DNA from 3 places in the Arthrobacter sp. 05L421 genome. Region 1 is predicted to be linked to each of the others. Evidence: riboswitches for the same ligand, from Rfam matches in the RefSeq annotation. Region 1 holds a riboswitch; each other region holds the start of a gene.
What was found. A riboswitch is a leader RNA that binds a small molecule or an ion and turns the genes downstream of it on or off. The one in region 1 is predicted to bind thiamine pyrophosphate.
Positions count from the first base shown of each region.

Region 1 (9,520 bases):
GCCCCCGAAGCAGCTGTACCCGAAACTGCGGCGCCCGACGCCGCCGAAACGCCGGCAAAGGCGCCCGCTCGGCGCACCCGTGCCCGCAAGGCTGTTGCCGCGCCGGAACCGCTCCCTGCCTTCGCCGGAGAGCCCGAAGCCAACGCCTCCGCCGCGGCAGAGGCTCCCGAGGCAGCCGCTGCTTCCGACGAAGCCGCCGTCACAGAGACGGTCGCCGAGAAGCCGGTCCGCCGCCGCGCCAGCCGCGCCAAGGCCGCTCCGAAAGCCGAGGACGTACCCGCAGTAGCCGTCCCGGCCGAGCAGGCCGAACCGGAGGAAGCCGCTGCAGCCCAGCCCGTGGACGCGCCCGCCGCGGACGCCCAGCCCGCCCAGGCCCGGATCGAAGAAGCCCAGCCCGAAGAGCCCGAAGCCCGGCCCGAGGACAGCCCGGCCGCCTCGCTGTTCATGGAACCCGGTGCCCTCACTTCCGTGATCTTCCAGGCCCCCGACCTCAGCACCGTGGTGCGTTCGGTCCCCGTTGCCGCCGCAGCAGCAGCGGAGCCTGCGGAAGAAGAAGGCGACGAGGACGAGGACGCCGGAAACCGCCGTCGGCGCCGCAGCCGCGGCCGTCGCGGGCGTACGCGCACGTCCGCCGATTCCGACACCGAGACCGAAGGCATTGCCGAGGGCTCTGAGGAAGAGGGCGACGAACGCTCCGAAGGCACCCTTGAAGACGGCGTGACCTCGCGCCGCCGCCGTCGCCGTCGCCGCGGTGACCAGGACCTGGAACTGACCGGCGGGGAAGGCGACGACCCGCCCAACACGGTGACCCGCGTCCGGGCGCCCCGGGCCATGGCCGAGGCGCCGGTCAACAACCGCGTCACGTCCGTCAAGGGCTCCACCCGCCTGGAAGCCAAGAAGCAGCGCCGCCGCGAATCCCGCGACACCGGCCGCCGCCGCACCGTCATCACCGAGGCCGAGTTCCTGGCCCGCCGCGAGTCCGTGGACCGCCAGATGATCGTCCGCCAGCGCGACGACAGAATCCAGATCGGTGTCCTCGAAGACGGCGTCCTGGCCGAGCACTTCGTGTCCAAGACCCAGCAGGATTCCCTGATCGGCAACGTCTACCTGGGCAAGGTCCAGAACGTGCTGCCCTCCATGGAAGCCGCATTCGTGGACATCGGCCGCGGCCGCAACGCCGTGCTCTACGCCGGCGAAGTGAACTGGGAGTCCGTCAACCTCGAGGGCAAGCAGCGCCGGATCGAGAACGCGCTGAAGTCCGGCGATTCCGTGCTGGTCCAGGTCACCAAGGACCCGGTCGGCCACAAGGGCGCCCGCCTCACCAGCCAGATCTCGCTGCCCGGCCGCTACCTCGTGTACGTGCCCGGCGGTTCCATGACCGGCATCTCCCGCAAGCTGCCCGACGTCGAACGCAACCGCCTCAAGCGCATCCTCAAGGACCGCCTGCCCGAGGACGCGGGCGTCATTGTCCGCACCGCGGCCGAGGGTGCCTCCGAGGAAGAGCTGACGCACGACATCAACCGCCTCCGCGCACAGTGGGAGGGCATCGAGAGCCAGTCGACGTCCACCAAGATCCTCGCTCCCGAGCTGCTCTACGGCGAACCTGACCTGACCATCAAGGTGGTCCGCGACGTCTTCAACGAGGACTTCTCCAAGCTGATCGTCTCCGGCGAGGAAGCCTGGGACACCATCGAGGCCTACGTCACCTACGTGGCACCGGACCTCGTGGGCCGGCTCGAGAAGTGGACCAAGGATACGGACATCTTCGCTGCCTGGCGCATCGACGAGCAGATCCACAAGGCCCTGGACCGGAAGGTCTTCCTGCCCTCCGGCGGCTCCCTCGTGATCGACCGCACCGAAGCCATGACCGTGGTGGACGTCAACACCGGCAAGTTCACCGGCTCCGGCGGCAACCTCGAGGAAACCGTCACCAAGAACAACCTGGAAGCCGCCGAGGAAGTGGTCCGGCAGCTGCGCCTGCGCGACATTGGCGGCATCATCGTGATCGACTTCATCGACATGGTGCTCGAATCCAACCGCGACCTCGTGCTGCGCCGCATGGTGGAGTGCCTGGGCCGGGACCGGACCAAGCACCAGGTGGCCGAGGTGACCTCGCTGGGCCTCGTGCAGATGACCCGCAAGCGGATGGGCACCGGGCTGCTGGAGGTCTTTGGCGAACAGTGCGAAACCTGCGCGGGCCGCGGCATCGTCACGCACGACGAGCCCGTGGAACACCGCCGCGCCAACACGGTTGCCGCGGAGCACTACGTGCCGCGCACCGAGGCTCAGCCGGTTGCCCGTACGGAGCGCAAGAGCCGTCGCCGCGGCAGGGGAGCCCAGGGCCCGGAGACCGCTCCGGCCACGCCCGCCGCCGTCCACGCCGAGCCCACCGAGGCCGAACGCCACGCCAAGGCTGAAGCCACCCGTGCCGCTCTGGCGAACATCGCCGCCGCTGCGCACGCCGCGCATCTGCACGACGGTGAGGCAGCCGCTGCCAGCGACGCCGGGGCCCGCCAGGCCGCCGTCGACGCCGTCACACAGCTTGCTGCCGCGGAAGAGGCAGCCGGACGCCCCGCGACCGTGCTGACGTTCGGCGGCGAACAGGTGGCCCTGCCCTTCGTCGAGCACGCCGAGGACGCGCCGGAACCGGCCCTGACCCTGGACCTGCTGACCGAGGCCTTCGCCAACCTGGGCGACGCCGAGGCCGGCAAGCAGGCCGCTAGGCAGGACGAGTTGCAGGCCCCGGCCACCGAAGCACCCGAGGCGCCCGCAACCGTGCGCGCTGCGGAGGCTCCGGCTTCACGGGCAGCGGACACCACCACCCGTGGCCGTCGCGGGCGCCGCAACCGGAGCGCCAGCCGCGCCCAGGGCGCTGCGAACGAGACCTCCGTGGAGCACCGCGAGGCCACACGGCCTGCAGCGGCAGGATCTGTTCACGAGGCCAAGGCACCCGCAGCGGCCAGGCCGGCCTCCGTCCCGGCCGGTAACGAGCCGATCATCCTCGGCGTCGGCGTACCGGCGTCGGAGCTCTAGTCCTCCGCGACTCATCGCTTCCCCGGCCGGTCACTTCGACCGGTCGGGCTGCGGGCCCGGGCCCGAGCGGGCGTAACATACGTCCGCTCCGGCCCGGGCCCGCTGCTGCGTTAACGGGCCAGCCCGGCGGCAACGGCTAGGCTGGGACACTGACACGGGGTGCCGCGCATCGGGCCGGCTGAGATCCAGACCCGTTGAACCTGTCCGGTTAGCACCGGCGAAGGGATGTCTGACTTGTCCGCGAGATCGAATCCGTCCGAGTTTCCGCCCAGCGAGTTTCTGCTCCCCCAGTCCTCACCGCCGTCCCCGTCCGCGCCGCTGCGCATTCCCCGCGTGCTCGCCATCGCCGGCTCCGACCCGTCCGGCGGGGCCGGGATCCAGGCCGACCTGAAGAGCATCGCAGCCAACGGCGGCTACGGCATGGCCGCCATCACGGCCCTGACAGCACAAAATACCCAGGGCGTGCGCGCCGTCCACGTGCCCCCGGCCGCGTTCCTCACCGCCCAGCTGGACGCCATCAGCGACGACATCGGCATCGATGCCGTCAAGATCGGCATGCTCGGCGACGCCGCAGTGATCCACGCCGTCCGCGTCTGGCTGGAGAAGGTGCGGCCCGCCGTCGTCGTCCTGGACCCGGTAATGGTCGCCACCAGCGGCGACCGGCTGCTCCAGGAGTCGGCCGAGGCCGCCCTGCAGGCCCTCCTGCCGCTGGCGGACCTCATCACGCCGAACCTGGCCGAACTCGCTATCCTGCTCAAAGAGCCCGCCGCGGCCGACTGGGCCGAGGCCCTGGCCCAGGGCAAGCGGCTGGCCGCCCTGACCGGCACCACTGTGCTGGTCAAGGGCGGTCATCTCCAGGGCGGACAACCCGGGAACGGGCCCGGCCCTGACTGCGATGACGGCGACGTCGCGCAGGGCGGGAACGGCGCCGACGGCGGCTGCCCGGATGCGCTGGTCAACACCGGTGGCCTGCTCGGCACCGAAACGGTGGTGGTGCCGGGGGAGCGGATCGCCACGCGCAACAGCCACGGCACCGGCTGCTCCCTGTCCTCGGCCATGGCCACCGTGCAGGCCCGGGTGGGGGACTGGGAAGCGGCGTTGCGGGAGGTGAAGCCGTGGCTGCTGGGTGCGCTCCGTGAAGCCGCGGTCCTGGACGTCGGTTCCGGGAACGGCCCGGTCCACCACTTCCACCACGTGCAGCACCTCGCGAACGGCCAGCACGGCCAGGTCAGCCAGGCAAGCCACGTACACGGTCCGGCCGAAGGCGAGTTCGCCGCAGCCCTGCGCGAAGGGGCTTCTGGCGATCTTGACGCCATCTACGCCCTGGACTTCATCCGCGGACTGGCCGACGGAACCCTGCCCGAGCACGAGTTCGCCTACTACCTCGCCCAGGACGCCATCTACCTCAACGGCTACTCCCGGGTCCTGGCCCGAGCTGCCGCGATCGCCCCCACCGAGGCCGAACAGCTGTTCTGGGCCCGTTCGGCGCAGACCTGCCTGGAGGTCGAGTCCGAGCTGCACCGGTCCTGGCTTAGCACCCGCCCCACGGCGCCCACCCTGGGCCCAGTGACGAAGTCCTACGTGGACCACCTGCTGGCCGCCTCGGTGTCCGGCAGCTACGGGGTCCTCGTGGCGGCAGCCCTGCCGTGCTTCTGGCTCTACGCCGAGGTCGGTTCCACCCTGCACCGAGAGTTCCTGGCCGGCGGCGCCTCCGTGGCACACCCGTACGCCGACTGGCTGCGGACGTACGCCGATGAGGACTTCGCCGCCGCCACCCGGCAGGCCATCGCGTACACGGACACTGCGGCAAGACGGGCATCCGGGAGCGAGCGGGAGGCCATGGCACTGGCTTTCCGCCAGTCATCGGGGTACGAAGTGGCCTTCTTCGACGCGCCGCGGCTGTACGCCTGACACAACCTGCCGCGCACAGCCGGTACGATAGTGGGGCACGGTTCCGGAAGTCGTTGCGGAATCACAGCATCTAGACGGTCGAGATCAAGGTCAAGAACATTGACATGATCTTTGCTTCAAGACGTTGTGGCGCCTATCACGGACTATCCGCCGGAACCAGCCTCATTTGCGGCCGAAGGCAAAATTAGCGTATTCTAGATCTTCGGTGCTTACGCCAACACTTGGGTTACGACCCTGTGAACAGCCTGCTTGGAATTCCAAGTGGATTTGTTCCGGGGGTAGCTCATGGGTTCCCCCGGGGAACCCACCGGCGTTGAGGCACAGCGTGAACCGGTCCATAAAATTTGGTTCCAGGTTCCGCACGCAAATCTAGTAATAAACGTCGAGAGAAGTGAGTTCCCCAGTGGTGTACGCGATTGTCCGCGCAGGCGGCCGCCAAGAGAAGGTTTCCGTTGGAGACTTCGTTACCCTGAACCGCGTCCCCGGTGGAGCCGGCAGCACCTTTGAGTTGCCCGCACTGCTCCTGGTGGACGGTGACAAAGTCACGTCTGCCGCTGCGGACCTGGCCAAGGTAACGGTTACGGCTGAGATCCTCGAAGACCTTCGTGGTCCGAAGATCGTCATCCAGAAGTTCAAGAACAAGACCGGTTACAAGAAGCGCCAGGGTCACCGTCAGGAATTGACCAAGGTCAAGATCACCGGTATCAAGTAACTCTTCGTTACCGTTCAGGTTCCAGCAGATTCCCCAGAATTTTTGAAGGCAGGCATTCCAAATGGCACATAAAAAAGGCGCGAGTTCCACTCGCAACGGTCGTGACTCCAACGCCCAGTACCTTGGCGTCAAGCGCTTCGGTGGCCAGGTAGTTTCCGCAGGCGAGATCATCGTCCGCCAGCGTGGCACCCACTTCCACCCGGGCGCCGGCGTCGGCCGCGGCGGCGATGACACCCTGTTCGCACTGGCCCCCGGTGCTGTCGAGTTCGGCACCCGCCGTGGTCGCCGCGTTGTGAACATCGTGGCTGCTGCAGCTGCAGAGTAGCAATAAGTTCTAAATCGGTGGGGCGGGCCATTAGGTCCGCTCCACCGGTGTTTTAACCGCATTACAATCATCTTGGGCCCCTTTGTGGGTCCGGGGAACAGCACTGAGGAGATCCACGTGGCGAGCTTTGTAGACCGGGTAGTACTGCACGTATCCGGCGGTACCGGCGGCCACGGCTGTGTCTCCGTTCACCGCGAGAAGTTCAAGCCCCTCGGCGGTCCCGACGGCGGCAACGGCGGCAACGGCGGCGACGTCATCCTGCGCGTCGACCCCCAGACCACCACCTTGCTCGACTACCACCACGCGCCCCACCGGCACGCCACCAACGGCGGCCCCGGCATGGGCGACTGGCGCGGCGGCAAGAACGGCGAAACCTTGATCCTTCCGGTGCCCGTGGGCACCGTGGTGAAGTCCAAGTCCGGCGAAGTCATCGCCGACCTCGTGGCCGAAGGCGACGAATACATCGCCGCCGCCGGCGGCATCGGAGGCCTCGGCAACGCGTCCCTGTCCTCCCAGAAGCGCCGGGCCCCCGGCTTCGCGCTGCTCGGCATCGAGGGCGAATCCAGCGACGTCGTCCTGGAACTGAAGTCCATCGCGGACATCGCCCTGGTCGGCTTCCCCTCCGCCGGCAAATCCAGCCTGATCGCCGCCATGTCGGCCGCCCGGCCCAAGATCGCCGACTACCCCTTCACCACCCTCATCCCGAACCTGGGCGTCGTCCAGGCCGGTGAAGTCCGCTTCACCATCGCCGACGTTCCCGGCCTGATCGAAGGCGCCAGCGAAGGCAAGGGCCTCGGCCACCACTTCCTGCGCCACGTCGAACGCTGCGCCGCCCTGGTCCACGTCCTGGACTGCGGCACGCTCGAATCCGACCGCGATCCGCTCTCCGACCTCGCCATCATCGAGGCCGAGCTGGAGAAGTACGCCGTGGACTTGAGCTACAGCGGATCCGACGGCGAAGTGGTTCCGCTGAACCACCGCCCCCGCCTGGTGGCCCTGAACAAGGTGGACCTGCCCGACGGCAAGGACATGGCCGAGTTCGTCCGCCCCGAACTGGAATCCCGCGGCTACAAGGTCTTCGAAATCTCCGCGACAAGCCACGAAGGCCTCCGCCAGCTCGGCTTCGCCATGGCCGAAATCGTCCAGGCCGCCCGTGACGCCGTCGCCGCGGCCCCGCCGAAGGTGGCGGCCCCCGTGCTGCGCCCCCGCGCCGTCAACGAGAGCGGCTTCACAATCCGCCGCGAAGAGAAGAACCTCGAGCCGCTCTTCCGCGTCCTTGGCGACAAGCCCGTGCGCTGGGTCAAGCAGACCGACTTCACCAACGAGGAAGCCATCGGCTACCTCGCAGACCGCCTGGCCAAGCTCGGCGTGGAAAACGAACTGTTCAAGCAGGGTGCCGTGCCGGGCGACACGGTGGTCATCGGCGAGGACGACGGCGTCGTCTTCGACTGGGAGCCGACCATGATGGCCGGCGCCGAGCTGCTCGCCTCGCCGCGCGGCACCGACGTGCGCTTCGCCGACATCGGCGACCGCCCGACGCGTGGCCAGAAGCGCGACGAACAGCAGGAACGCCGCGACGCCAAGGCCGCCGCCCGCGCTGAACTCGAAGCAGAACGCAAGGCCGGCATCTGGACCGAGTCCGTCAGCGGACGCCGGGCGCGGCCGCTCAAGGAGAGTGGACTGGGCGCAACAGATGACGAGTAAGACCGTCATCGAGCACCGGTCGCAGCCCCTCAAGGCCCAGACCCTCAACGCCCCGGACCGCACCGCGCTGTCCGGGGCGCGCCGGATTGTCGTCAAGGTGGGCTCGTCCTCGCTGACGTCCATCAAGGGCGGGATCTCCGAAGAGGCCCTGACCGCCCTCGCCGACGCCCTGGCGCACAAGCGCAACGCCGGCACGGAGATCATTCTGGTGTCCTCCGGCGCCATCGCCGCCGGGCTCGCCCCACTGGGACTTGAGAAGCGTCCCCGGGACCTCGCCACGCAGCAGGCCGCAGCCAGTGTGGGCCAGGGCCTGCTGATGGCCCGGTACACCCATGCCTTCGGGGCACACGGGGTCACCGTCAGCCAGGTGCTGCTGACCGCGGAAGACCTCGTGCGCCGCAGCCAGCACACCAACGCGTTCCGCGCGCTGAACCGGCTAATGAACCTCGGCGTCGTCCCCGTGGTCAACGAAAACGACACCGTGGCCACCCACGAAATCCGCTTTGGCGACAACGACCGGCTCGCGGCCCTGGTGGCCCACCTGGTCCGCGCCGACGCACTCCTGCTGCTCTCCGACGTCGACTCCCTGTACGACGGCCCGCCTTCGCACGGCGCCAAACGGATTGCGCACGTCTCCGGCCCCCACGACCTCGATGGCGTGTCGATTGGCAGTACCGGCAAGGCCGGCGTGGGCACGGGCGGCATGGCCACCAAGGTCGAAGCCGCCAGCATGGCCGCCGGTTCCGGCATCCATGCCTTGGTCACCTCCACGCCCAATGCGGCTGCCGCACTGGCCGGCGAGGACGTGGGCACCTGGTTCTCCGTCAATGGTGCGCGCAAGCCGATCCGGCTTCTGTGGCTGGCCCACCTCGCGTCGGTGCAGGGCACTCTGGTGCTCGACGACGGTGCGGTCAAGGCCGTCCGCGACCGCCGCACCTCGCTGTTGCCGGCCGGGATCGCCGCGGTGAAGGGCCACTTCGAGGCCGGCGACGCCGTGGAGATGGTGTCTGTCGACAACACATTGATCGCCCGCGGGCTGGTCAACTATTCCGCCGCTGAGCTGCCCCAAATGCTGGGCCGCTCCACGCGGGAACTGGGCGAGGCGCTGGGCCGCGGATATGACCGCGAAGTTGTTCATGTTGACGACTTGGTGCTGGTCTAGGTCCACTGGACGCCTAAACTGGGAGCATGACTGAGGCCCTGACTTCCGCTGCCGTGCCCGCCAACGCCGCCCCGGCTGAGCCCGCCACCTCTGGCACTCCCGTTCCCGCACAGGGTTACGCCGGGGAGCCGGATCCGGCTGGAACGCCGGCCACGGCAGCGGACATCGAAGCCGCCGTCCACGCGATCGCCGACCGCTCACGCCACGCCGCCCGCAAGATGGCGCACGCCAACCGGGCCTGGAAGGACCGGGGCCTGCGCGCCATCGGCAAGGCGCTGGTGGAACACAAGCACCAGATCCTGGCCGCCAACGTCAAGGACGTCGCGGCCGGCCGGTCCGGTGGCACCAGCGTTGCCCTGCTGGACCGCCTGACGCTGACCGAGTCACGCATCACGGCCCTGGCCGCCGCCCTGGAAAACCTCGCCACCTTGCCCGATCCCGTAGGAAACGTGGTGCGTGGCCAGACCCTCCCCAACGGGCTGCGCCTGCGCCAAATCAACGTGCCCATGGGGGTGGTGGCCGCGATCTACGAGGCCCGCCCGAACGTCACGGTCGACATCGCCGGCCTGGCCCTCAAGAGCGGCAACGCCGTCATCCTGCGCGGCGGATCAGCCGCCGCTGCCACCAACGCCGCCCTGATCACCATCCTGAGGGATGCGTTGGAATCGGTGGG
Region 1 covers NZ_JBFTOC010000015.1:38,298-47,817, forward strand. The annotation lists gene AC1DKQ_RS16335 (Rne/Rng family ribonuclease) at 1-3,033, shown strand, start outside; TPP riboswitch at 3,179-3,276, shown strand; gene AC1DKQ_RS16340 (bifunctional hydroxymethylpyrimidine kinase/phosphomethylpyrimidine kinase) at 3,259-4,944, shown strand; gene rplU (50S ribosomal protein L21) at 5,348-5,656, shown strand; gene rpmA (50S ribosomal protein L27) at 5,718-5,981, shown strand; gene obgE (GTPase ObgE) at 6,099-7,685, shown strand; gene proB (glutamate 5-kinase) at 7,675-8,847, shown strand; gene AC1DKQ_RS16365 (glutamate-5-semialdehyde dehydrogenase) at 8,874-9,520, shown strand, end outside.

Region 2 (9,520 bases), on a different contig from region 1:
CGGGCCCTGCGGCAGACCGACATCAAACTCATCCTCGCCTACGGCACCGTGAGCCAGCTGGGCTTCATGACCATGGTGGTGGGCCTGGGCACCCCCGAGGCGGCACTCGCCGGACTGGCCTTCCTCCTGGCGCACGGGCTGTTCAAGGCCACGCTCTTCCTGGTGGTGGGCATCATCGACCACCAGGCCGGGACCCGGGACATCCGCGAACTCTCCGGCGTCTACGGCTCGGCCCGGGCACTGGCGATCGTAGCGGCGGTCGGCGCGGCCTCGATGGCCGGCGTACCGCCGCTGGCCGGCTACGTCGCCAAGGAATCGGTGTTCGAGGCCTTCATCGAGTACACCTCGGCGTCCGGAACCGGGCCCTGGCTGCTGGGCGGCGTGGTCCTGGGCTCCATCCTGACCTTCGCCTACAGCGCCCGCTTCATGTGGGGCGCCTTCGCCGTCAAACCCGGCGTGGCGCCCACGGACTTCAAGCCGGTCAAACCCGCCTTCCTTGCCGCACCGGCCATCCTGAGCCTCCTCACGGTCCTCTACGGACTGTGGCCGGCCCCCGTTGACGGCTGGATCCAGCCGTATGCGGAGCTCTTTGTGGAGGGCCCCGAGTCCTCGCCCGGGCACCTGGCGCTGTGGCACGGCCTCACCCCGGCCCTGGGGCTGACCGCGGTGACGTTCGTCCTGGGCCTGGCCATGTTCTACGGCCGCAACGCCGTGGCCCGGCTGCAGGCACTGGTGCCGGGCTGGATCGACAGCGACCGCGCCTACCAGAACACGATCGGCGCCCTGGACGACACCGCCGTCTGGATCACCGGCCGCACCCAGCGTGGCTCGCTGTTCTTCTACCTCTCCGTCATCCTGACCGTGGCCTTCGTCCTGCCGCTGACGGCACTGCTGCTGGCCAACAAGCCGCTGCCGGACGGTCTCTATTTCATCGATCCCGGAGCGCCGCTGCAACTGGTGGCCGGCGCCGGGATCGTGATCGGGGCGCTGGCCGCGGTGCGCGCCAACAAGCGCTTCCTGGCCGTCCTGATGGTGTCCGTCACCGGATACGGGATCGCCATGATGTTCGCGCTGCAGGGGGCCCCGGACCTTGCCCTGACCCAGATGCTGGTCGAAACCATCATCCTGGTGGCGTTCGTGCTGGCCATGCGGAGCCTTCCGCCGGGGCTGCGTGACCGCACCGGCGGCAAATACCGGGTCATCCGCGTGGTGATTGGCCTGGCGTTCGGCGTCACCATGATCTTCGTGGCCATCTACGCCCTCGGCGCCCGGGTGGCAACGCCGGTCTCCCTGCAGTTCCCGCAGCTGGCCTATGAGGGCGGCGGCGGCCTCAACGTCGTCAACGTGACCCTGGTAGACATCCGGGCCTGGGACACCTTCGGCGAGATCTCCGTCCTGGCCCTGGCCGCCACCGGCGTGGCCAGCCTCATCTTCGTCCGGGGCCGCGGCGACCGCATCCGGACTTCCGCGACTGTCGCGGAAGGGACCGTGGGCCGGCGGACCGGGGCCAGGGGCAGCACCCGGGACGACGCCGCACTGGCGATGTCCCGGCGGTTCGCTGCCGCCACGACCGACGCGTGGCTGGTGGCCGGCCGGACCCTGGCGCCCGAGCGCCGCTCGATCATCTTCGAGGTGGTCACCCGCCTGATCTTCCACTCGATCATCGTGTTCTCCCTCTACCTGCTCCTCGCCGGCCACAACCTGCCCGGCGGGGGCTTCGCCGGCGGCCTCACCGCCGGCCTCGCCCTGACCATCCGCTACCTGGCCGGCGGCCGCTTCGAACTCCGCGAAGCCACGCCCGTCGGCGCCGGCACCCTGCTGGGGATCGGCCTGGCCACGGCGGCGGCCGCCGGAATGACGCCGCTGCTGCTGGGCGGCCAGGTGTTCCAGAGCGCCATCGTGGAGCTGTGGCTGCCGGTCTTCGGCGACATCAAGTTCGTCACCTCGACGATCTTCGACATCGGTGTGTACATCGTGGTGGTCGGTCTGGCCCTGGACGTGCTGCGCAGCCTCGGTGCGGAAATCGACGAGCACTTCGAAGAGCCCTCCGAAGACGAGGACGGCCTCTCCGAAGACGAGGACAGCGGCGGAATCCCCGCCGAAGCCACCGTCGAGGCGGACGACGCCGAAACCACTTCCAAGGGGAGAACATGAGCGTCAACCTGACCCTGCTGACGGTGATGGGCGCCCTCTACGCCTGTGGCATCTACCTGATCCTTGAGCGCAGCCTCACCCGGGTGCTGCTCGGCCTCATGCTGCTGGCCAACGCCACCAACCTGCTGATCCTCGCCACCGGCGGCTACGCCGGGCTGGCGCCGATCTTCGACAAGGACACCCCGGCGGGGGACTACAACGACCCCCTGCCGCAGGCCCTGATCCTGACCTCGATCGTGATCTCCTTCGCCGTGACGGCGTTCATGCTGGGCATCATCTACCGCACTTGGGTCCTGGCCCGCCAGGACGAAATCCAGGACGACGCCGAGGACCGCCGCGTCGCGGAAACGCCCAGCTTCGATGCCGAGGACGACTCCGTCATCCCGGTGGAGACGTCAGAATTTCCGCTGGCCATGGCCGGCCCCTACGGCGGAGGAACCTCAGATACCGCCGCGGTCATGTCCGGTGGCCGCCCCATCCGGGCTGACAAAGCCGCCTCTGAAGAACAGCCCGGCTCCCTGAACGTTGACCCCAGACCGGAAGGAGGCGAAGAGTGAACATCACCAGCTTTGCCCCGCTCGCCGTCGTACTGCCCATCATGGGCGCCGCCCTGACCTTCCTGCTCATCCACCACCCGCGGGTCCAGCGCGCGGTCAGCATCACCGTCCTGGCCCTGACCCTGCTGCTGGAATGCTGGCTGCTGGCCTCCGTCTGGGAAGGCGGGACGGCCGCGGTGCACATCGGCGGCTGGATGCCGCCCTGGGGCGTCGTGCTCGTGGTGGACCAGTTCTCCTCGCTCATGCTCGTTGTGTCCTCGACCGTGAGCCTTGCGGTGCTGATCTACGCAACGGGACAGGGTATGGCCGACGGCGACCGGGACGCGCCGGTCTCGATCTTCCACCCGACCTACCTGATCCTCGTGGCCGGGGTGTCCAACGCCTTCCTCTCCGGAGACCTCTTCAACCTCTACGTCGGCTTTGAGATCCTGCTGACGGCCAGCTACGTGCTCATCACCCTCGGCGGGACGGGCCCGCGCATCCGGGCCGGCGTGACCTACGTGGTGGTCTCGGTGGTGTCCTCGGTGCTGTTCCTGATCGCGATCGCCATGATCTACGGCGCCACCGGAACCATCAACATGGCGGACCTCGCCATCAAGCTCGGGGACCTCGACCAGGGCACCCGGACGCTGCTGCACGTGATGCTGCTGGTGGCCTTCGGCATCAAGGCCGCCGTCTTCCCGCTGTCCTTCTGGCTCCCGGACTCCTATCCCACCGCGCCGGCCCCGGTCACCGCGGTGTTTGCCGGGCTGCTGACCAAGGTGGGCGTCTACGCCATGGTCCGCACGGAGACACTGCTGTTCCCCGGGGATGCGCTCAACGCCCCGCTCATGGTCGCGGCGCTGCTGACCATGGTGGTGGGAATCCTCGGCGCCCTGGCCCAAAGCGACATCAAGAGACTCCTGTCCTTCACCCTGGTGAGCCACATCGGCTACATGGTCTTCGGCCTGGCCATGTCCACGGTGGCCGGCCTGGGCGCCGCGGTCTTCTACGTGGCCCACCACATCACCATCCAGACCAGCCTGTTCCTGGTGACCGGCCTGATTGAACGCCGCGGCGGCAGCTCATCCATGGACCGTGTGGCCGGGCTGGCCAAGCTCTCCCCAGTTCTGGGGGTCCTGTTCTTCGTTCCCGCCATGAACCTGGCCGGAATCCCGCCGTTCTCGGGTTTCCTGGGCAAGCTGGGGCTGCTTCAGGCAGGCGTCGAATTGGGCACACCACTGGCCTACGCCTTGGTGATCGGCGGCGTGCTGACCAGCCTGCTGACCCTGCTGGCGATCGCGAGGGTCTGGAACCGGGCGTTCTGGCGCAAGCCGGAGGACGCTGAGCACCCCGATCCGGTGCTTCTGGCGGCACCGGCGGACTCCGCCACCGGGGACCGGGCCGGGAAGACGAACGTGACCCTGCTGCCCCGCACCATGGTGGGCTCTACCCTGGGCCTGGTGGTCTTTGGCGTGGCCCTGACGGTTTTCGCCGGGCCGCTGTTCAGGGTGGCCGACCAGTCCGCCGAGGAAATGCTGGACAGGTCCCCGTACATCCAGGCTGTGCTGGGCGAGGACGCGCCGGTGCCGCCCGTGCCTGCGGCGGTTCAGCCCGGGCAGACCCAGCAGCAGGGCGGCGGCAAATGAACCGGAAAAGGATCTCGCTGCGCCAGGAACTGCCGCTGCTGGTGTGGCTTGTTTTTGTCTGGGGAGCGCTGTGGCAGAACTTCAGCCCGGGCAATCTCCTTTTCGGGGCCCTCATCGCCGTGCTCGTGGCGCGTATCTTCTATCTGCCCCCGGTGGAGCTCGGCGGCCGCTTCAACGTCCTCCGAGCCGTGCCCTTCGCCCTCATTTTCCTCGGAAAGGTGGTCGCGGCCAGCCTCCAGGTCCTGTACCTCGCCGTGGTCCGCGGCCCCAACGTGGTCAGCGCCATCGTCGCCGTGCCGCTCCGGAGCCACTCCGACCTGTTGGTCACGGCCACCGGGCATGTGCTTTCGCTGATTCCGGGATCCCTCGTGGTGGAGGTGGACAGGTCAACGTCCACGCTCTACATCCACGGCATCAACGTCCGCAATGCCCAGGACGCGGCCAAGCTGCGCAAAGAGGTCCGGAACACCGAGGCCGGGCTGATCAGGATCATGGGGACCAAAGACGAACTGTCCGCCCTGACACAGGAGATCCCCGCATGATGCAGACCGTCCTGACGGTGACCGCCGTCGTACTTTCCCTGGCCGCCGCGGGGGCGATCATCCGGATCGGACGGGGCCCCTCGCTGCTGGACCGGGTGCTCGCCGCCGACGTGCTGCTGGCCATTTTCGGGGCGGCCCTGTGCATCGACATGGCCGTCAACCGGCACCTCAACAACCTGATGCTGCTCGTTGCGATTTCCCTCATCGGCTTCGTCGGCTCGGTCACCGTGGCCCGCTTCGTGGCCGAGAGGAGGGAGGGCATCCGTGAATCCTGAAACAGTGATCGATGCCCTCTCCGCCGTGTTCATGGTGGTCGGCGCGCTCATGTCCCTCGGCGCCGCGATCGGGCTGTTGCGGTTCCCGGACCTCATGAGCAGGATGCACGCCGCCACCAAGCCGCAGGTCCTGGGCTTGTTCCTGCTGCTGGCGGCCCTTGGCCTGCAGATGCGCACCTGGTGGGTGTGGCCCGTCCTGATGGTTGCCTGGCTCTTCCAACTGCTCACCGTTCCCGTGTCCGCCCACATGGTGGGCCGGGCCGGCTACCGGACCAAGCACCTGCATCCGGAGCTGCTGAGCTCCGACGAGCTTGGGGCCGTAGTCCAGAAAGCTGCCCAGAAAGCCGCCCAGAAAGCCGCGCAGCAGGCAGCCAACCACGCAGTGGACGACGACGACGCTGGCCGCTGAGCCCGTGCGGGGCGCGGCGGCCAGCGTCGTCGGCCATGCCGCGGCCGGTGCCGCGGCTAGCCGAGTCAGGTCAGACGACGTCCTGGGTCTTGGCGAAGCGGGTGATCGCGCGCTGGGTGCCGCGGTTGGCGAGCACCTGGATGATGGCGCTGACCGATGCGGAGATCAGGGCGAAGGTCAGGGCGGAGCGCAGCGTGGTGGGGACGTCGTCCTCGTGGCCCGTGGGCGGCTTGTTGCCCGTGGACTTTTCCCAGATGGTGTCCACCAGCTTGGTGCCGGCAAAGCCGGCCAAGAGGCTGATGCCGGTGCCGAGCAGCTTGATGACGATGTTCATTCTTCGGTCTCCTTGGGACGGGAACGGCTTTCCCCTAGCCTAGCGTTCCGGTGTCAGGACCATCCGCAGGGCCTCGACCACGAGGTCGTGGTCCGCCTTCTGAGGCAGGCCGGAGACCGTGACGACGGCGACGGCGCCCGTGCCGCGCACGTAGATCGGGAACGCTCCGCCGTGGGCGGCGAACTCCGTCTGATCCCACCAGGCGTTGTCCTCGATCCTTCCGCCGGCAGCCCGGGCCCGGAGGCCCACCAGCAGCGACGGGACCTCGTACCGCAGTGCGGTGCGCTTCTTGGCGTTGATCCAGCGCTCGTTGTCCGGCGTGGCGCCGTCCAGTGCGGCATGGAAGAGCACCTGCTCGCCTTTGGTGATGTCGACGGCGATGGGCAGCGAGCGTTGCCTGCCCAGCTCGACCAGGAGGAGGCCGAGGTCCAGGGCATCGTCCTTGCTGAACGCGGCGAACTGGAGCGCATCCATCTCGGCCAGCACGCGGCCGATGAGCGCCGCCAGTGACCCCGGCGGCTGCGGCTCGCTCGAGTCAGGGTCGTATTCCCCGGAGGGATCGTGTGTGGCTGGTGTCTGCGGCAAAATAATCCAGCTTCCCGTAGGTGACGCGGCCGCCCGCTGGCGGGTCCGGGTGTCCGACACGTCGACTCTATCAAGCAGCTTTTCCCGGCCGCGGTGGCCGGCCCTTTCCGGCCCCCGATTGTGACGGCACACCACTGAAAACCCGGCCGTCCGGGTGTAAACTGAGCCAGCCCACAAGGGCGAAATAATTTACGACAGGGGAGCGCCGCCGCCGGGCATCGCCGGAAATATCCGGGGAAACCGTTGGTGGGCGCTGAGAGTGCGGACAGCCGCAGACCCTCGAACCTGATCCGGTTAGTACCGGCGCAAGGGAGTCGAGTTCTCAGGGTGCGCGGAGGGCGGCGGAAGCCGAGGCCAGCCGGAGCACCCTCCCCTCCTGTTCCTCAGGAGGACGACATGACAGATATTTCAGCACAGCATGGTTCCGCCAGCCGTTCATCCGCCCGGCGCGACTACAGCTGGCGGGTGGTGGACATCGTGGTGGCCGCGTTGATCGCCGTTGCCGGCGGCGTCATTTTCTGGGCCTGGTCCCAGGGCGCGAACCTGATTTCCGCCCCGGTCAACGCGCTCTACCCGCCGCTGAGCGGACTGTACGCCGGCGGCTGGATGATCCCGGCGGTGCTGGGCATGCTCATCATCCGCAAACCGGGTGCCGCACTCTTTTGTGAAACCGTCGCGGCCACGGGCGAGCTCATCATGGGTTCGCAGTATGGCACCACCGTACTGATCTCCGGGATCCTGCAGGGCCTCGGCGCGGAACTGGTCTTCGCGGCCTTCCTCTACAAGAAGTTCAACCTGCCGGTGTCCCTGCTCGCCGGAGCCGGCGCGGGCCTCTTCTGCGGCCTGAACGATTCCTTCCTGCCGTGGGGCTGGAACATCGCCTACGCAGCCGGGGACAAGCTCGCCTACATCGTTTTCACCACAATCTCGGGCGCAATCATTGCCGGCGGACTGGCCTGGCTCGCCACCCGCGGCCTGGCCAAGACCGGAGTGCTGGGCTCCTTTGCCTCCCGCAAGGCTGCCACGGAACCCGTGTTCTCCTGATCCCTCCCATCCTAAATTCTGCAGGGAACCCATGAGATCTTCACCAGGCGTCCGGCCGGCCGCCGTCACAGCCCGCGGCTGGGGCTGGCGGCATGCCGGACGGCCCCGACCCGCGGTCAGCGGCCTTGACCTGGACATCCGGCCGGGGGAGCGCGTGCTTCTGCTGGGGCCCTCTGGCGCCGGCAAATCGACCCTGCTCCACGCCCTGGCTGGCGTGCTGGGCGACGGCGCGGCCGGCGCCTCGGGGTTAGCGGGCGACTCTGGCGACGCCGACGAGACCGGAAGCCTGCTGATCGACGGTGCCCCGCCACGGGCGCAGCGCGGCCGCGCCGGGCTTGTGCAGCAGGACCCGGAAACCCAGGTGGTGCTTTCCCGCGTCGGCGACGACGTCGCCTTCGGGGCGGAGAACCTCGCGGTCCCGGCGCCAGAGATCTGGCCGCGCGTGCGCGAGGCGCTCGACGACGTCGGGCTGGGCGGGCTGCCGCTGGACCACCCAACCGCGGCCCTCTCCGGCGGACAAAAGCAGCGGCTGGCGCTCGCCGGGATCCTCGCGATGCGGCCGGGGCTGCTGCTGCTCGACGAGCCGACCGCCAACCTCGACCCGGCCGGCGTCCTGGAGGTCCGGGATGCCGTGGGCCGCTGCCTGGACAAGACCGGCGCCACCCTGGTGGTCGTGGAGCACCGGGTGGGGATCTGGAAAGACCTGGTGGACAGGATTGTGGTGCTGCAGCCCGGGTCCGCCCCGGACTCCGCGGTATTGAACTCCGCCGTACTCATTGACGGGCCGCCGGACCAGGTCCTGGCCGAGGCGCGGGACATGCTCATTGGTGCGGGCGTCTGGGTGCCGGGCTACGTCCCGGCGACCCGGACGCGGCTGCCGGCGCGTAACGCCGGGCAGCTCCTGCTCGCGGCCGACGGGCTCGCGGTGTCCCGCGAGCGGCCGCGGCGCGCCGGGCTGCGCGACGGCTTCCGCACGATCGCGCCGCGTCCGGTCCAGACCGGGGTTTCGGTCCAGGTCCGCGCCGGCGAGGCCTTGACCATCACCGGACCGAACGGCGCGGGGAAGTCCACCCTCGCGCTGACGCTGGCCGGTCTCCTGCGACCCGTTGCCGGGACGGTCTCGGCCGCTCCGGAGCTCGCTGGGGGCGCGGGTGGCCACTCCGGCGGTCACTCTGCTGGCCACTCCATTGGTCGATTCAGCAGCGGCGCCGGAACCGATCCATACCGGTGGAAGCCCCAGCAGCTGATCGCCAGAATAGGCACCGTGTTCCAGGAACCCGAGCACCAGTTCGTCACGGGCAGGGTCCTGGACGAGCTCATGTTCGGCCCCCGCCACCTCGGCTACGGCGAAGACCGCGTGGATGAGCTGCTGGAGCGGCTGCGGCTGACAGATCTCGTGGACGCCAACCCCTACACGCTCTCCGGCGGCGAGAAGCGCCGCCTTTCGGTAGCCACGGTGCTGGCGGCGCACCCGCAGGTGCTGGTTCTGGACGAACCCACCTTCGGCCAGGATGCCAACACCTGGGCCGAACTCGCGTCGTTCCTGTCCGAGCTCCTCGACGCCGGCACCGCCGTCGTCTCTGTGACGCACGACGCCGAATTCAGCGCCGTCCTCGGCGGCACCGAACTCCGCCTCCGGCCGCGAGAAACCGCCGCCGTTCCGGGCCCGGAACTTGAGCTGCCGGAAGGGGCCACGCCATGAGGGACGCACTGAGCCTGCGCGGCAACCATGCGCTGCTGACCCGCGCCAACCCGCTCGCCAAGTTCACGGCGGTCACCCTGATCACCATGGTCCTGGCGCTGTCCATTGACTGGGTCTCGGCGTCGGTGGCGCTGGCCTTCGAGCTGCTGCTCCTGCCGCTGGCCGGCCTGACCTTGGCGCTGCTGTGGCAGCGGGGCTGGCCGCTGATCCTCGCGGCGGCGCTGGGCGGCTGGAGCACCGCCATCCTGGCGCCCGACGCCGGTTCCGTGCTGGTCGACGCCGGGATCTGG
Region 2 covers NZ_JBFTOC010000005.1:132,660-142,179, reverse strand. The annotation lists gene AC1DKQ_RS08750 (Na+/H+ antiporter subunit A) at 1-2,154, shown strand, start outside; gene AC1DKQ_RS08745 (Na(+)/H(+) antiporter subunit C) at 2,151-2,711, shown strand; gene AC1DKQ_RS08740 (Na+/H+ antiporter subunit D) at 2,708-4,339, shown strand; gene AC1DKQ_RS08735 (Na+/H+ antiporter subunit E) at 4,336-4,881, shown strand; gene AC1DKQ_RS08730 (MrpF/PhaF family protein) at 4,878-5,156, shown strand; gene mnhG (monovalent cation/H(+) antiporter subunit G) at 5,146-5,565, shown strand; gene AC1DKQ_RS08720 (DUF4235 domain-containing protein) at 5,636-5,899, opposite strand; gene AC1DKQ_RS08715 (heme-degrading domain-containing protein) at 5,939-6,484, opposite strand; TPP riboswitch at 6,671-6,814, shown strand; gene AC1DKQ_RS08710 (ECF transporter S component) at 6,881-7,528, shown strand; gene AC1DKQ_RS08705 (ABC transporter ATP-binding protein) at 7,560-9,230, shown strand; gene AC1DKQ_RS08700 (energy-coupling factor transporter transmembrane component T family protein) at 9,227-9,520, shown strand, end outside.
Region 2: another riboswitch for thiamine pyrophosphate. It lies ahead of AC1DKQ_RS08710 (ECF transporter S component); the one in region 1 lies ahead of AC1DKQ_RS16340 (bifunctional hydroxymethylpyrimidine kinase/phosphomethylpyrimidine kinase).

Region 3 (9,520 bases), on a different contig from region 1:
CGGCAGGCCTGCCAGCGCTTCGTCGAGTTGTGGGCGGGTGAGGATGTCATCCGTGGCTGCCATGACAGTCTCCTTCACTGGTTGACCGACAAGACGGCCTACCGGAGCGGCCGGACTCAGAGGAACTCGGCCCGGCCTTCCATCGCCGAGGACGCCAGCGCGTGCTCGCGGCGCGGGATCCTGCCAGCCTTTTTTGCCAGCCTACCGGCGATGACGGCATGCTTGAAGGCCTCGCCCATGAGCACGGGATTCTGCGCCCGGGTCACGGCCGTAGCCAGCAGCACGGCGTCGCAGCCCAGTTCCATCGCCAGGGCCGCGTCCGAGGCTGTGCCGATCCCTGCATCCAGCACCACGGGCACGGACGCCCGCGAGACGATCAGCTCGATATTGTGCGGGTTCAGGATGCCCAGGCCGGTGCCGATCGGGGCGCCCAGCGGCATCACGGCCGCCGCGCCGAGGTTTTCGAGCCGGAGGGCAAGCACGGGATCGTCGTTGGTGTAGGCGAAGACCTTGAAGCCGCGCGCCACGAGCTGTTCGGTGGCGTCTACGAGTTCGACGGCGTCCGGCAGCAAGGTGTGCTCGTCGGCAATGACTTCGAGCTTGACCCAGTCCGTTTCCAGGGCTTCCCGGGCCAGCTCGGCGGTGAGAACGGCGTCCCTGGCTGTGAAGCAGCCGGCCGTGTTGGGCAGCACCCGGATCCGGTGATTCTCCAGCAGCTGAAACAGAGAGCCGGTCTCCGCTGGCGAATAGCGGCGCATTGCCACGGTGGTCAGCTCGGTGCCGGAAGCCACGAGCGCCGCCCCCAGCCCGTCCAGGCTCGGCGCACCGCCGGTGCCCATGATGAGGCGGGAGCCGAGCGTCACGCCGTCGACCACGAACGGGTCGGCCACTGCCCCGGCCGCGGGTGCGGCTGGTGTTGCTGCCAACGTTGTCTCGATCATGCTGGTCATCCTCCCTGGACTGCCGTGACAAGTTCGACGTCGTCGCCGTCGGCGAGCGCCGTGGCGTGCCACTGGCTGCGCGGCACCACCTCAGCGTTGCGGGCCACGGCGACACCGAGCTTGCCCCCGTCGGCAGCCCGGCCGTCGGGGCCGATGCTGCGGCCAGTGAGCTGGCTGACGAGAGTGCTGACGGAGGCGCCGTCGGCGACGCTCTGCTCCGTTCCGTTCAGTCTGATGTTCATGCTGCTTCCTTCTTGGGGCTGTCCCCGGACGTGTCCGGGGTGCGGGAAAAACGGTCGGGGCGGAACCCATCCCAGCGCGGGTCCGGCGTCCCGTCCATGAGTTGCCGGCACACGGCCGCAGCCGCGGGGGTCAGCAGGACGCCGTGCCGGAAGAAACCGGTGGCGATGATGAGCCCCGGGACGTCCCCACCGTCCGGGCGGGCGACCCGTCCCAGCAACGGGGCGTTGTCCGGCGTGCCGGGCCGGGCCCTCGCCGCGGCTTCCAGCAGCTCCAGCTCGGCGACCGCGGGCACCAGCTGCTGGGCATCCCTTAGCAGCTGGTAGACGCCGCCGGCAGAAACCGCATGGGGATCCGACGGCCCGTCCTCACGCTGGGTGGCTCCGATCACCACGGTGCCGGTCTGGCGGGGAACGATGTACACCGGGACCCCGCGCACCATGCCCCGCACGGTGGCCGTGAGCAGCGGCAACAGACGCGGGGGCACGCGAAGCCGGAGGATGTCGCCATAGACAGGCCGCAGCGGCAGCGCCAGCCCGGCGGGCAGGTCCTCGAGCCCGGCGGCGCCAAGGCCGTTGGCGATTACCGTTTCCGCAGCCCGCACGGAACCGCCGCCCGCGAGCCGTACCCCGGCAACCGTGCCGTCCTGCCACAGCAGGCCCGCCGCGCGCCGCCGGACAAAGCTCCCGCCCTCCGCGCCGAGCACGCTGGCGAGCCGGGTGAGCAGCAGCCGGGGGTCCACCTGGTGGTCGGCCGGGATGTCGAAGGCGCAGGAGATGCCCGGGCTCAGCAGGGGCTCCCGGCTGCGGGCCTCGCGCACTGTCAGTGGTTCCACGGTGAGGCCGCAGGCCTGCTGGACCTCCCTCAGGTCCGCGAGCGCGCGCCGGTCCGCCGCGTCGGCCCCGACCGCGAGGGTCGACGTCGTCAGGTAGCCGGTACCGGCCAGGGAATCCGCGCCGCCGGCGTCGAGGCCGGCAGCGAATCCGGGCCACAGCCGGGACGACTCAAGCATCAGTTCCAGCAGCTGCTCCTCCTGGTAATGCAGCTCGCTGACGGGGGCCAGCATGCCGGCCGCGGCCCAGCTGGCTCCGCTGCCGGGAGCATCGTCGATCAAAACCACAGACCGGCCCGAGCGGCTGGCCTCGAACGCGATGCCATGGCCAATCACCCCGCCGCCGATCACGGCAACGTCGGCGGCGTCATTTGCGGCGGCGGCTGCGCGGCCGGCTCGTGTGCCCATAAAAAAATTCCTTCCCTACGCCGGTACTAGCCGGATCAGGTCAAGCGGTCGGCTCTGACGCCCTCTCAGCCCTGCAGCAGCGACTTGGCTGCTGCGGGCTCCCGCGGTATGCGCCCAGTTTAGAGGAACTAGGCTGGACCCATGAGCCAGGACCCCCTCCACACCACCGCCCGCCTCTACTTGTGCACTGACGCCCGCAGGGACCGCGGCGACTTCGAGGACTTCGTTGACGCCGCCTTCGCCGGCGGTGTGGACATCATCCAGCTGCGCGATAAAACACTTGAGGCGGCCGAGGAACTCGAACTCCTGGAGGTCCTGCACGCCGCGGCCCAGCGCCACGGACGGTTGTGGGCCGTCAACGACCGGGCGGACATCGCGTCCTTGTCCGGGGCACCCGTGTTCCATATCGGCCAGAAGGACATTTCGCTCGACGCCGCCCGCGGCTTCCTGGGCAAAGACGCCGTGATCGGCCTGTCCACCCACAGCCCGAAACAGGTGGACGCCGCCATTGCTGCCTCGCCCGGCCGCAAAGGGCTCGACTACTTCTGTGTGGGCCCCGTCTGGGCGACGCCCACCAAACCGGGACGCGCCGCCGTCGGCCTCGACCTGGTGCGCTACGCCGCCCAGGCGATCGGCCGGGCGGACGCTGAGGGAACCGGCAAGGTGGACGGCGTCATGCCCTGGTTCGCGATCGGCGGGATCGACCTCAGCAACGTTGAGCAGGTAGTCGAGGCCGGCGCCCGGCGGATCGTGGTGGTCCGGGCGGTCACCGACGCCCCTGATCCGGCCCACGCCGCAGGTGCGCTGCTGGCGGCGCTGGACGCCGCGGCATCTTAGGCAGGTTCCCGGCCTGCACTGAACCTAGCCGGCGAGCCCCAGCCCTGCCATCCGGCGGGCGTGGTTCGCTGCGAGTTCGGCCGTCAGGCCCCTGACCAGCTCCCTGGCGCCGGCGTCGTCCAGGCCCGAGAGCCCGGCGAGGAACGCGTGCTCAAGGCTGAGCCGCTGGGCATGGGTCAGGACCTCGCCCAGCAGGCGCCTGGCCCACAGCGCCAGGCGCGACGCCAGCCGGGGATCATCGGCCAGGGCCGCCTTGAGCCGCTCCTGGAGCACGGCCGTGGACTCGCCGGTGGAGCGGACCTGCCCGATCAGCTCCCGGGTCCCGGCGTCGACGTACCGGCCGACGGCGCGGTAAAAGTCCGCGGAGACGGTGTCGATCACGTAGGCCTTCATGAGCGCCTCATACCAGTCCGCCGGGCGCGTGCGCTCGTGGAAGTGGTCCACCGACGGCTGGAACGGCAGCATGACAGCCTCGGTGTCCAGGCCCATGTGCTCGATCCGGGCGCGGACCAGTTCGTAATGCTGGAACTCGACCACCGCCATGCTGCCCAGCACCGCACGGTCATGCAGCGTGGGCGAATACCGGGCACTCGAGGACAGCCGCTCGAAGGCGGAAAGCTCGCCGTACGCCAGGACCCCCAGCAGATCCGCCACCAAGCTGTTGTAGAGGGCAGGATCGTCCGCAGTTGCGCTCATCATCCAAGACTAATAGCGGAAATCGGGCTACCCTGATTTTCGTGTCACATCATCGCCTGACCCCCAGTGTCCACGAGCAGCAGAACCAGCTTGCCGAGGCTCTCAAGGCGTTGCGCACCACGCTGGAACTGCCCGGTCCGTTCCCCGAGGGCGTGCTGCGCGACGCGGAAGCAGCGGTGGCCGAGCACAAGCTGCCGGACCTGGACCTGACGCACGTCGAGTTCGTGACCATTGATCCGGCATCGTCCACCGACCTCGATCAGGCCCTGTTCATCGAACGGAGCAACGGGGGCTACAAGGTGTTCTACGCCATCGCCGATGTCCCCTCCTTTGTCGCCCCGGGCGGGGCGCTCGACGCCGAGACCCGGCGCCGCGGCCAGACCTTCTACACCCCGGACGGCCGGATTCCGCTGCACCCGGAGATCATCAGCGAGGCCGCCGGCAGCCTGCTCGCCGGGCAGTTGTGCGCGGCGTTCGTCTGGGAGTTCGAGCTCGACGCCGCCGCAGAGGTGACCGCGGTCCTCGTGCGCCGGGCGCAGGTCCGCAGCCGGGCCAAGCTCAACTACAAGGGCGTCCAGGCCGAGCTCGACGCCGGCACCGCGTCCCCGGTACTGCAGTTGCTCAAAGAGGTGGGCATCAAGCGGGTGGAGCAGGAACGCCTGCGCGGCGGCGCGAGCCTGAATATGCCCGAACAGGAGATCCAGCAGCTGCCCGACGGCGGCTACCGGATCGTGGCCGCCCCGCCGCTGCCGGTCGAGGACTGGAACGCCCAGATTTCACTCATGACCGGGATGGCCGCCGCCGCTCTCATGCTCCGGGGCAAGGTGGGCATCCTGCGCACCATGCCCGCCCCGGATGAGGCGTCGCTGCGGCACTTCCACCGCCAGACCCAGGCCCTCGGCAAGCCCTGGGATGGGGAAATGCGCTACGGCGAGTACCTCCGGACCCTGGACCCCATGGACCCCCGGCAGCTGGCCATTGTGCATTCGGCCGGGATGCTTTTCCGCGGTGCCGGGTACACGCACTTCGACGGCAACGTGCCGGGAGCCGCCGTCCAGTCCGCCATCGGCGCGGCCTACGCCCATTCCACGGCGCCGCTGCGGCGGCTGGTCGACCGTTTCGTGCTGGTGATCTGCGAGGCCCTGAGCAACGGCACCGAAGTTCCGGCCTGGGCCCGGGAGGCCCTGCCGTCCCTGCCGGCCATCATGGGCACCTCGGACCAGCTCGCCGCGAAGCTGGAGCGGCTCTCGCTGGACACCGTGGAGGCGGCGCTGCTGGTCAACCACGTCGGCCAGGAATTCGACGCCGTCGTCATCTCCGGCCCCAAACCGGCGAAGAGCGCGAACGGCAACACAGCGGTCAGCGTCAACGGGAATGGGAACGGGAACGGCGGCAAAGCCAACGGCAACGGGAATGGTCCCTCCGGGATCGTCCAGATCGCCGAGCCCGCCGTGACCGCACGATGCCCGGGCGAACTGGAACCGGGCACTCAAGTCCGGGTCCGGGTGCTGTCAGCGGACATCGCCACCCGCGAAATCGAGCTGGAGCTCGTGGGCTGACGGTCCGCTTCAGGCCCGCTATCGGTCCGCGGCCGGCACCACTCCGCGGCGCGATCACGGGTCCAGTCGAGGATCCGTGCCTTGTACAGCTAGACTGGAGAGGTAGAAATGGATGCCCGGTCGTTGATTTCCATGATTTTCGAATTCAACAAGCCCGCCCCTACGCGATCTTGAGATACACCCGCTGGTCCCCAGTGCCAGCATTTAGATAGCCCGCGATCGGCTTCCACTGGAAATGCTTGCGCGCCTGAGCGTGCTCCGGAACGGCCACTTTGGCCGGCCCCGTTGAGCAAGCAGCGCAGCCCAAAATGAATAAGGAAACTCCCCTGTGAGTGAATTGCACACGCACCAGCTTCTGACCGATGAGTCCGGCACGGAGACCATCGAGCCCGAAGAGACCATTATCTCGGACGAAAAGCCGCACGAGATTGCCGAAAAGACCTTCGCCGACTTCAACGTCCGCGCGGACATTGTGGAGTCCCTGGCCGACGCCGGCATCACCCACCCCTTCCCGATCCAGGCCATGACGCTGCCGGTCGCACTGGCCGGGCACGACATCATCGGCCAGGCCAAGACCGGTACGGGCAAAACCCTCGGCTTCGGCATCCCGGCGCTGCAGCGCGTCGTCGGCCGTGACGACGCCGGTTTCGACAAGCTGGCCGTTCCCGGCGCCCCGCAGGCCCTGGTGATCGTGCCCACCCGCGAACTCGCCGTCCAGGTTGCCAAGGACCTCGAGAACGCCGCGAAGAAGCGCAACGCCCGCATCGCCACCATTTACGGCGGCCGCGCCTACGAGCCGCAGGTCGAGGCGCTGAAGAACGGCGTCGAAGTCGTCGTCGGCACCCCGGGCCGCCTGATCGACCTCTTCAAGCAGAAGCACCTGAGCCTGAAGAACGTCAAGATCGTCATCCTCGACGAAGCCGACGAAATGCTGGACCTCGGGTTCCTGCCGGACGTTGAGACCCTGATCGCCGGTACCCCCGCGGTCCGCCAGACGCTCCTGTTCTCGGCCACCATGCCCGGCCCGGTCATCGCCATGGCCCGCCGCTACATGACCCAGCCGACCCACATCCGCGCCGCGGACCCCGACGACGAAGGCCTGACTAAGCGCGACATCCGCCAGTTGATCTACCGTGCCCACAGCATGGACAAGGTCGAAGTCGTCGCCCGCATCCTGCAGGCCCGCGGACGCGGCCGGACCATCATCTTCACGAAGACCAAGCGCACCGCCGCGAAGGTAGCCGAAGAACTGGTGGACCGCGGTTTCGCTGCGGCTGCCATCCACGGCGACCTCGGCCAGGGCGCCCGCGAACAGGCGCTGCGCGCCTTCCGCAACAACAAGGTGGATGTCCTCGTCGCCACCGACGTCGCCGCCCGCGGCATCGACGTCGACGACGTCACGCACGTGATTAACTACCAGTGCGTCGAGGACGAGAAGATCTACCTGCACCGCGTCGGCCGCACGGGCCGCGCCGGCAACAAGGGCACCGCCGTGACCTTCGTTGACTGGGATGACATGCCGCGCTGGGGGCTAATCAACAAGGCCCTGGGCCTGAGCTACCCCGAGCCCGTGGAAACCTATTCCTCCTCGCCCCACCTGTTCGAGGAACTCGATATCCCCGCGGGCACCAAGGGCCGGCTCCCCCGCGACAAGCGCGTGCTGGCCGGCGTCGACGCCGAAGTCCTCGAGGACCTCGGCGAGACCGGCAAGAAGAACTCGCGCACCAGCGCAAAGGACAGCGGCCGTGACGGCGCCCGCGAAGGCAGCCGTACGGGTGGACGTGACGGCGCCCGCGAAGGCAGCCGCACCGGCAGCCGCGAGAGTGCCCGCGAGGGCAGCCGCACCGGCGGCCGCGACTCGCGCCGCAGCGGCACGGAGGCCGGCGGACGCTCTGGCGACCGCCGTCGCCGTCCCGCCGAGGCCGAGACCGCAACGGCGTCCGCCGCCAACGGACAGGGTCCGGAAACTCCTGCCGCCGCAACGGCGAAGGCCCCCACCGAGGTGGACCGGGCGACCCGCGCCCGGCGCCGGACCCGCACGCGCCGCCGCAACGGCGAGGTAGTGGCCGGGGGCGACGCACAGCCGAGCGGCGCCGAGGCCTAATCCCCTCCATGACTGACACCGTCTGGGCGCCGGACGGCAGCAATCTGGTGGTTCACGCGGACAACGCGGAATACCTCCCCACGCTGCCGGACGGCGCCTTCACACTGATATACGTGGACCCCCCTTTCAACACCGGCCGGGTCCAGCGGCGCCAGGAAACCAAGATGGTGCTCAATGCCGGCGGCGAGGGCGACCGCGTCGGGTTCAAGGGCCGGTCCTACGACACCATCAAGGGCGCCCTGCACAAGTACGACGACGCGTTCAGCGACTACTGGTCCTTCCTCGAGCCCCGGCTCGTGGAAGCCTGGCGGCTCCTGGCCGACGACGGCACCCTGTACCTGCATTTGGACTACCGCGAGGTGCACTACGCGAAGGTCATGCTGGACGCGATCTTCGGCCGGGAGTGCTTCCTGAACGAGATCATCTGGGCGTACGACTACGGTGCCCGGGCCAAGTACCGCTGGCCCACCAAGCACGACAACATCCTGGTCTACGTCAAGAACCCGGCGAAGTACCACTTCGACAGCGCCGAGGTGGACCGTGAGCCGTACATGGCCCCCGGACTCGTCACCCCCGCCAAGCGCGAGCTCGGCAAGCTTCCCACGGATGTGTGGTGGCACACGATCGTTTCGCCGACCGGCAAGGAGAAGACCGGCTACCCGACGCAGAAACCGGAGGGGCTCATCCGCCGCGTGGTTGCGGCCTCGAGCCGGCCCGGTGACTGGTGCCTGGACTTCTTTGCCGGTTCCGGAACGCTCGGATCCGTGGCCGCGAAACTGGACCGCAGGTTCGTGTGCGTGGACCAGAACCAGCCGGCCATCGACGTCATGGCCAAGCGCCTGGCCGCGCAAGCGCAATTCACGTCGTTCCCGGCGGCCTGACGCCACCCCGCCCGTTGCACTATCACTTACGGCGGCTCTTCGGGCCCTGACGGTGCCCTGAGGGGCCTTATGGCGACGCTAAGTGATAGCGCAACCGCGGGTTCAGGCCCTCATGGTCTAGGGTCTCAGCGGACCGGTCCTTAGCGGACTACCGACGAGCCGGTGCCCAGTTCCTCGATCCGGGCAAAGACTTCTGCGGAGGTCAGGTTCTCCCCCAGCAGGTTCGGCTTTCCCGCGCCGTGGTAGTCCGAAGACCCCGTGACCAGCAGGCCGTAGCGTTCGGCGATGCGGCGGAGGAACCTCCGGCCCTCCTCGGGATTGTCCCGATGGAAAATTTCCAGGCCGGCCAGGCCGGCGTCGATCATCTCCCGGTAGGTCTCCTCCCCCACGATCCGCCCGCGGGCAGACGCCACAGGGTGGGCGAACACCGGGACGCCGCCGGCCGCACGGACCAGTTCGACGGCGAGCGCCGGCTCCGGCGCATAGTGCTGGACCCAGTAGCGCGACCTTGCGGTGAGGATGGAGCCGAAGGCCTCGGCCCGGTCCTCCACGACCCCCGCGGCGACGAGCGCGTCGGCGATGTGCGGGCGGCCCAGGGTGGCGCCCGGCGCGACGTGGTGGATCACGTCGTCCCAGGTCAGCGGGTAGTCCTCGGACAACAGGGTGACCATCTGCTGTGCCCTCGTGTGCCGGGCATCCTTGGATTTCGTGATTTCCTCCAGCAGCCCCGGATGCGCGGGATCGTGGAGGTAGCTGAGCAGGTGGACGCTGATGCCTTCAGCCGTCCGGCACGAGATCTCCATGCCCGGGACCAGGGCCACCCCCGCCTTCCGGGCGGCGACGGCGGCCTCCGCCCACCCGGCCGTGGAATCGTGATCGGTCAGGGCGATGACGTCGAGGCCGGCAGCGGCAGCGGACTCCATGACGTCGGCCGGCATCTGGGTGCCGTCGGAAACATTGGAGTGCGCATGCAGGTCAATCCTCACCTCACCAGCCTAGTAGATGGCCGGATCCAAAGCCCC
Region 3 covers NZ_JBFTOC010000001.1:185,546-195,065, forward strand. The annotation lists gene AC1DKQ_RS00785 (4a-hydroxytetrahydrobiopterin dehydratase) at 1-63, opposite strand, end outside; gene AC1DKQ_RS00790 (thiazole synthase) at 117-941, opposite strand; gene thiS (sulfur carrier protein ThiS) at 947-1,183, opposite strand; gene thiO (glycine oxidase ThiO) at 1,180-2,421, opposite strand; TPP riboswitch at 2,416-2,536, opposite strand; gene thiE (thiamine phosphate synthase) at 2,563-3,258, shown strand; gene AC1DKQ_RS00810 (ferritin-like fold-containing protein) at 3,283-3,954, opposite strand; gene AC1DKQ_RS00815 (RNB domain-containing ribonuclease) at 3,996-5,513, shown strand; gene AC1DKQ_RS00820 (DEAD/DEAH box helicase) at 5,842-7,617, shown strand; gene AC1DKQ_RS00825 (DNA-methyltransferase) at 7,626-8,498, shown strand; gene AC1DKQ_RS00830 (PHP domain-containing protein) at 8,639-9,484, opposite strand.
Region 3: another riboswitch for thiamine pyrophosphate. It lies ahead of thiO (glycine oxidase ThiO); the one in region 1 lies ahead of AC1DKQ_RS16340 (bifunctional hydroxymethylpyrimidine kinase/phosphomethylpyrimidine kinase).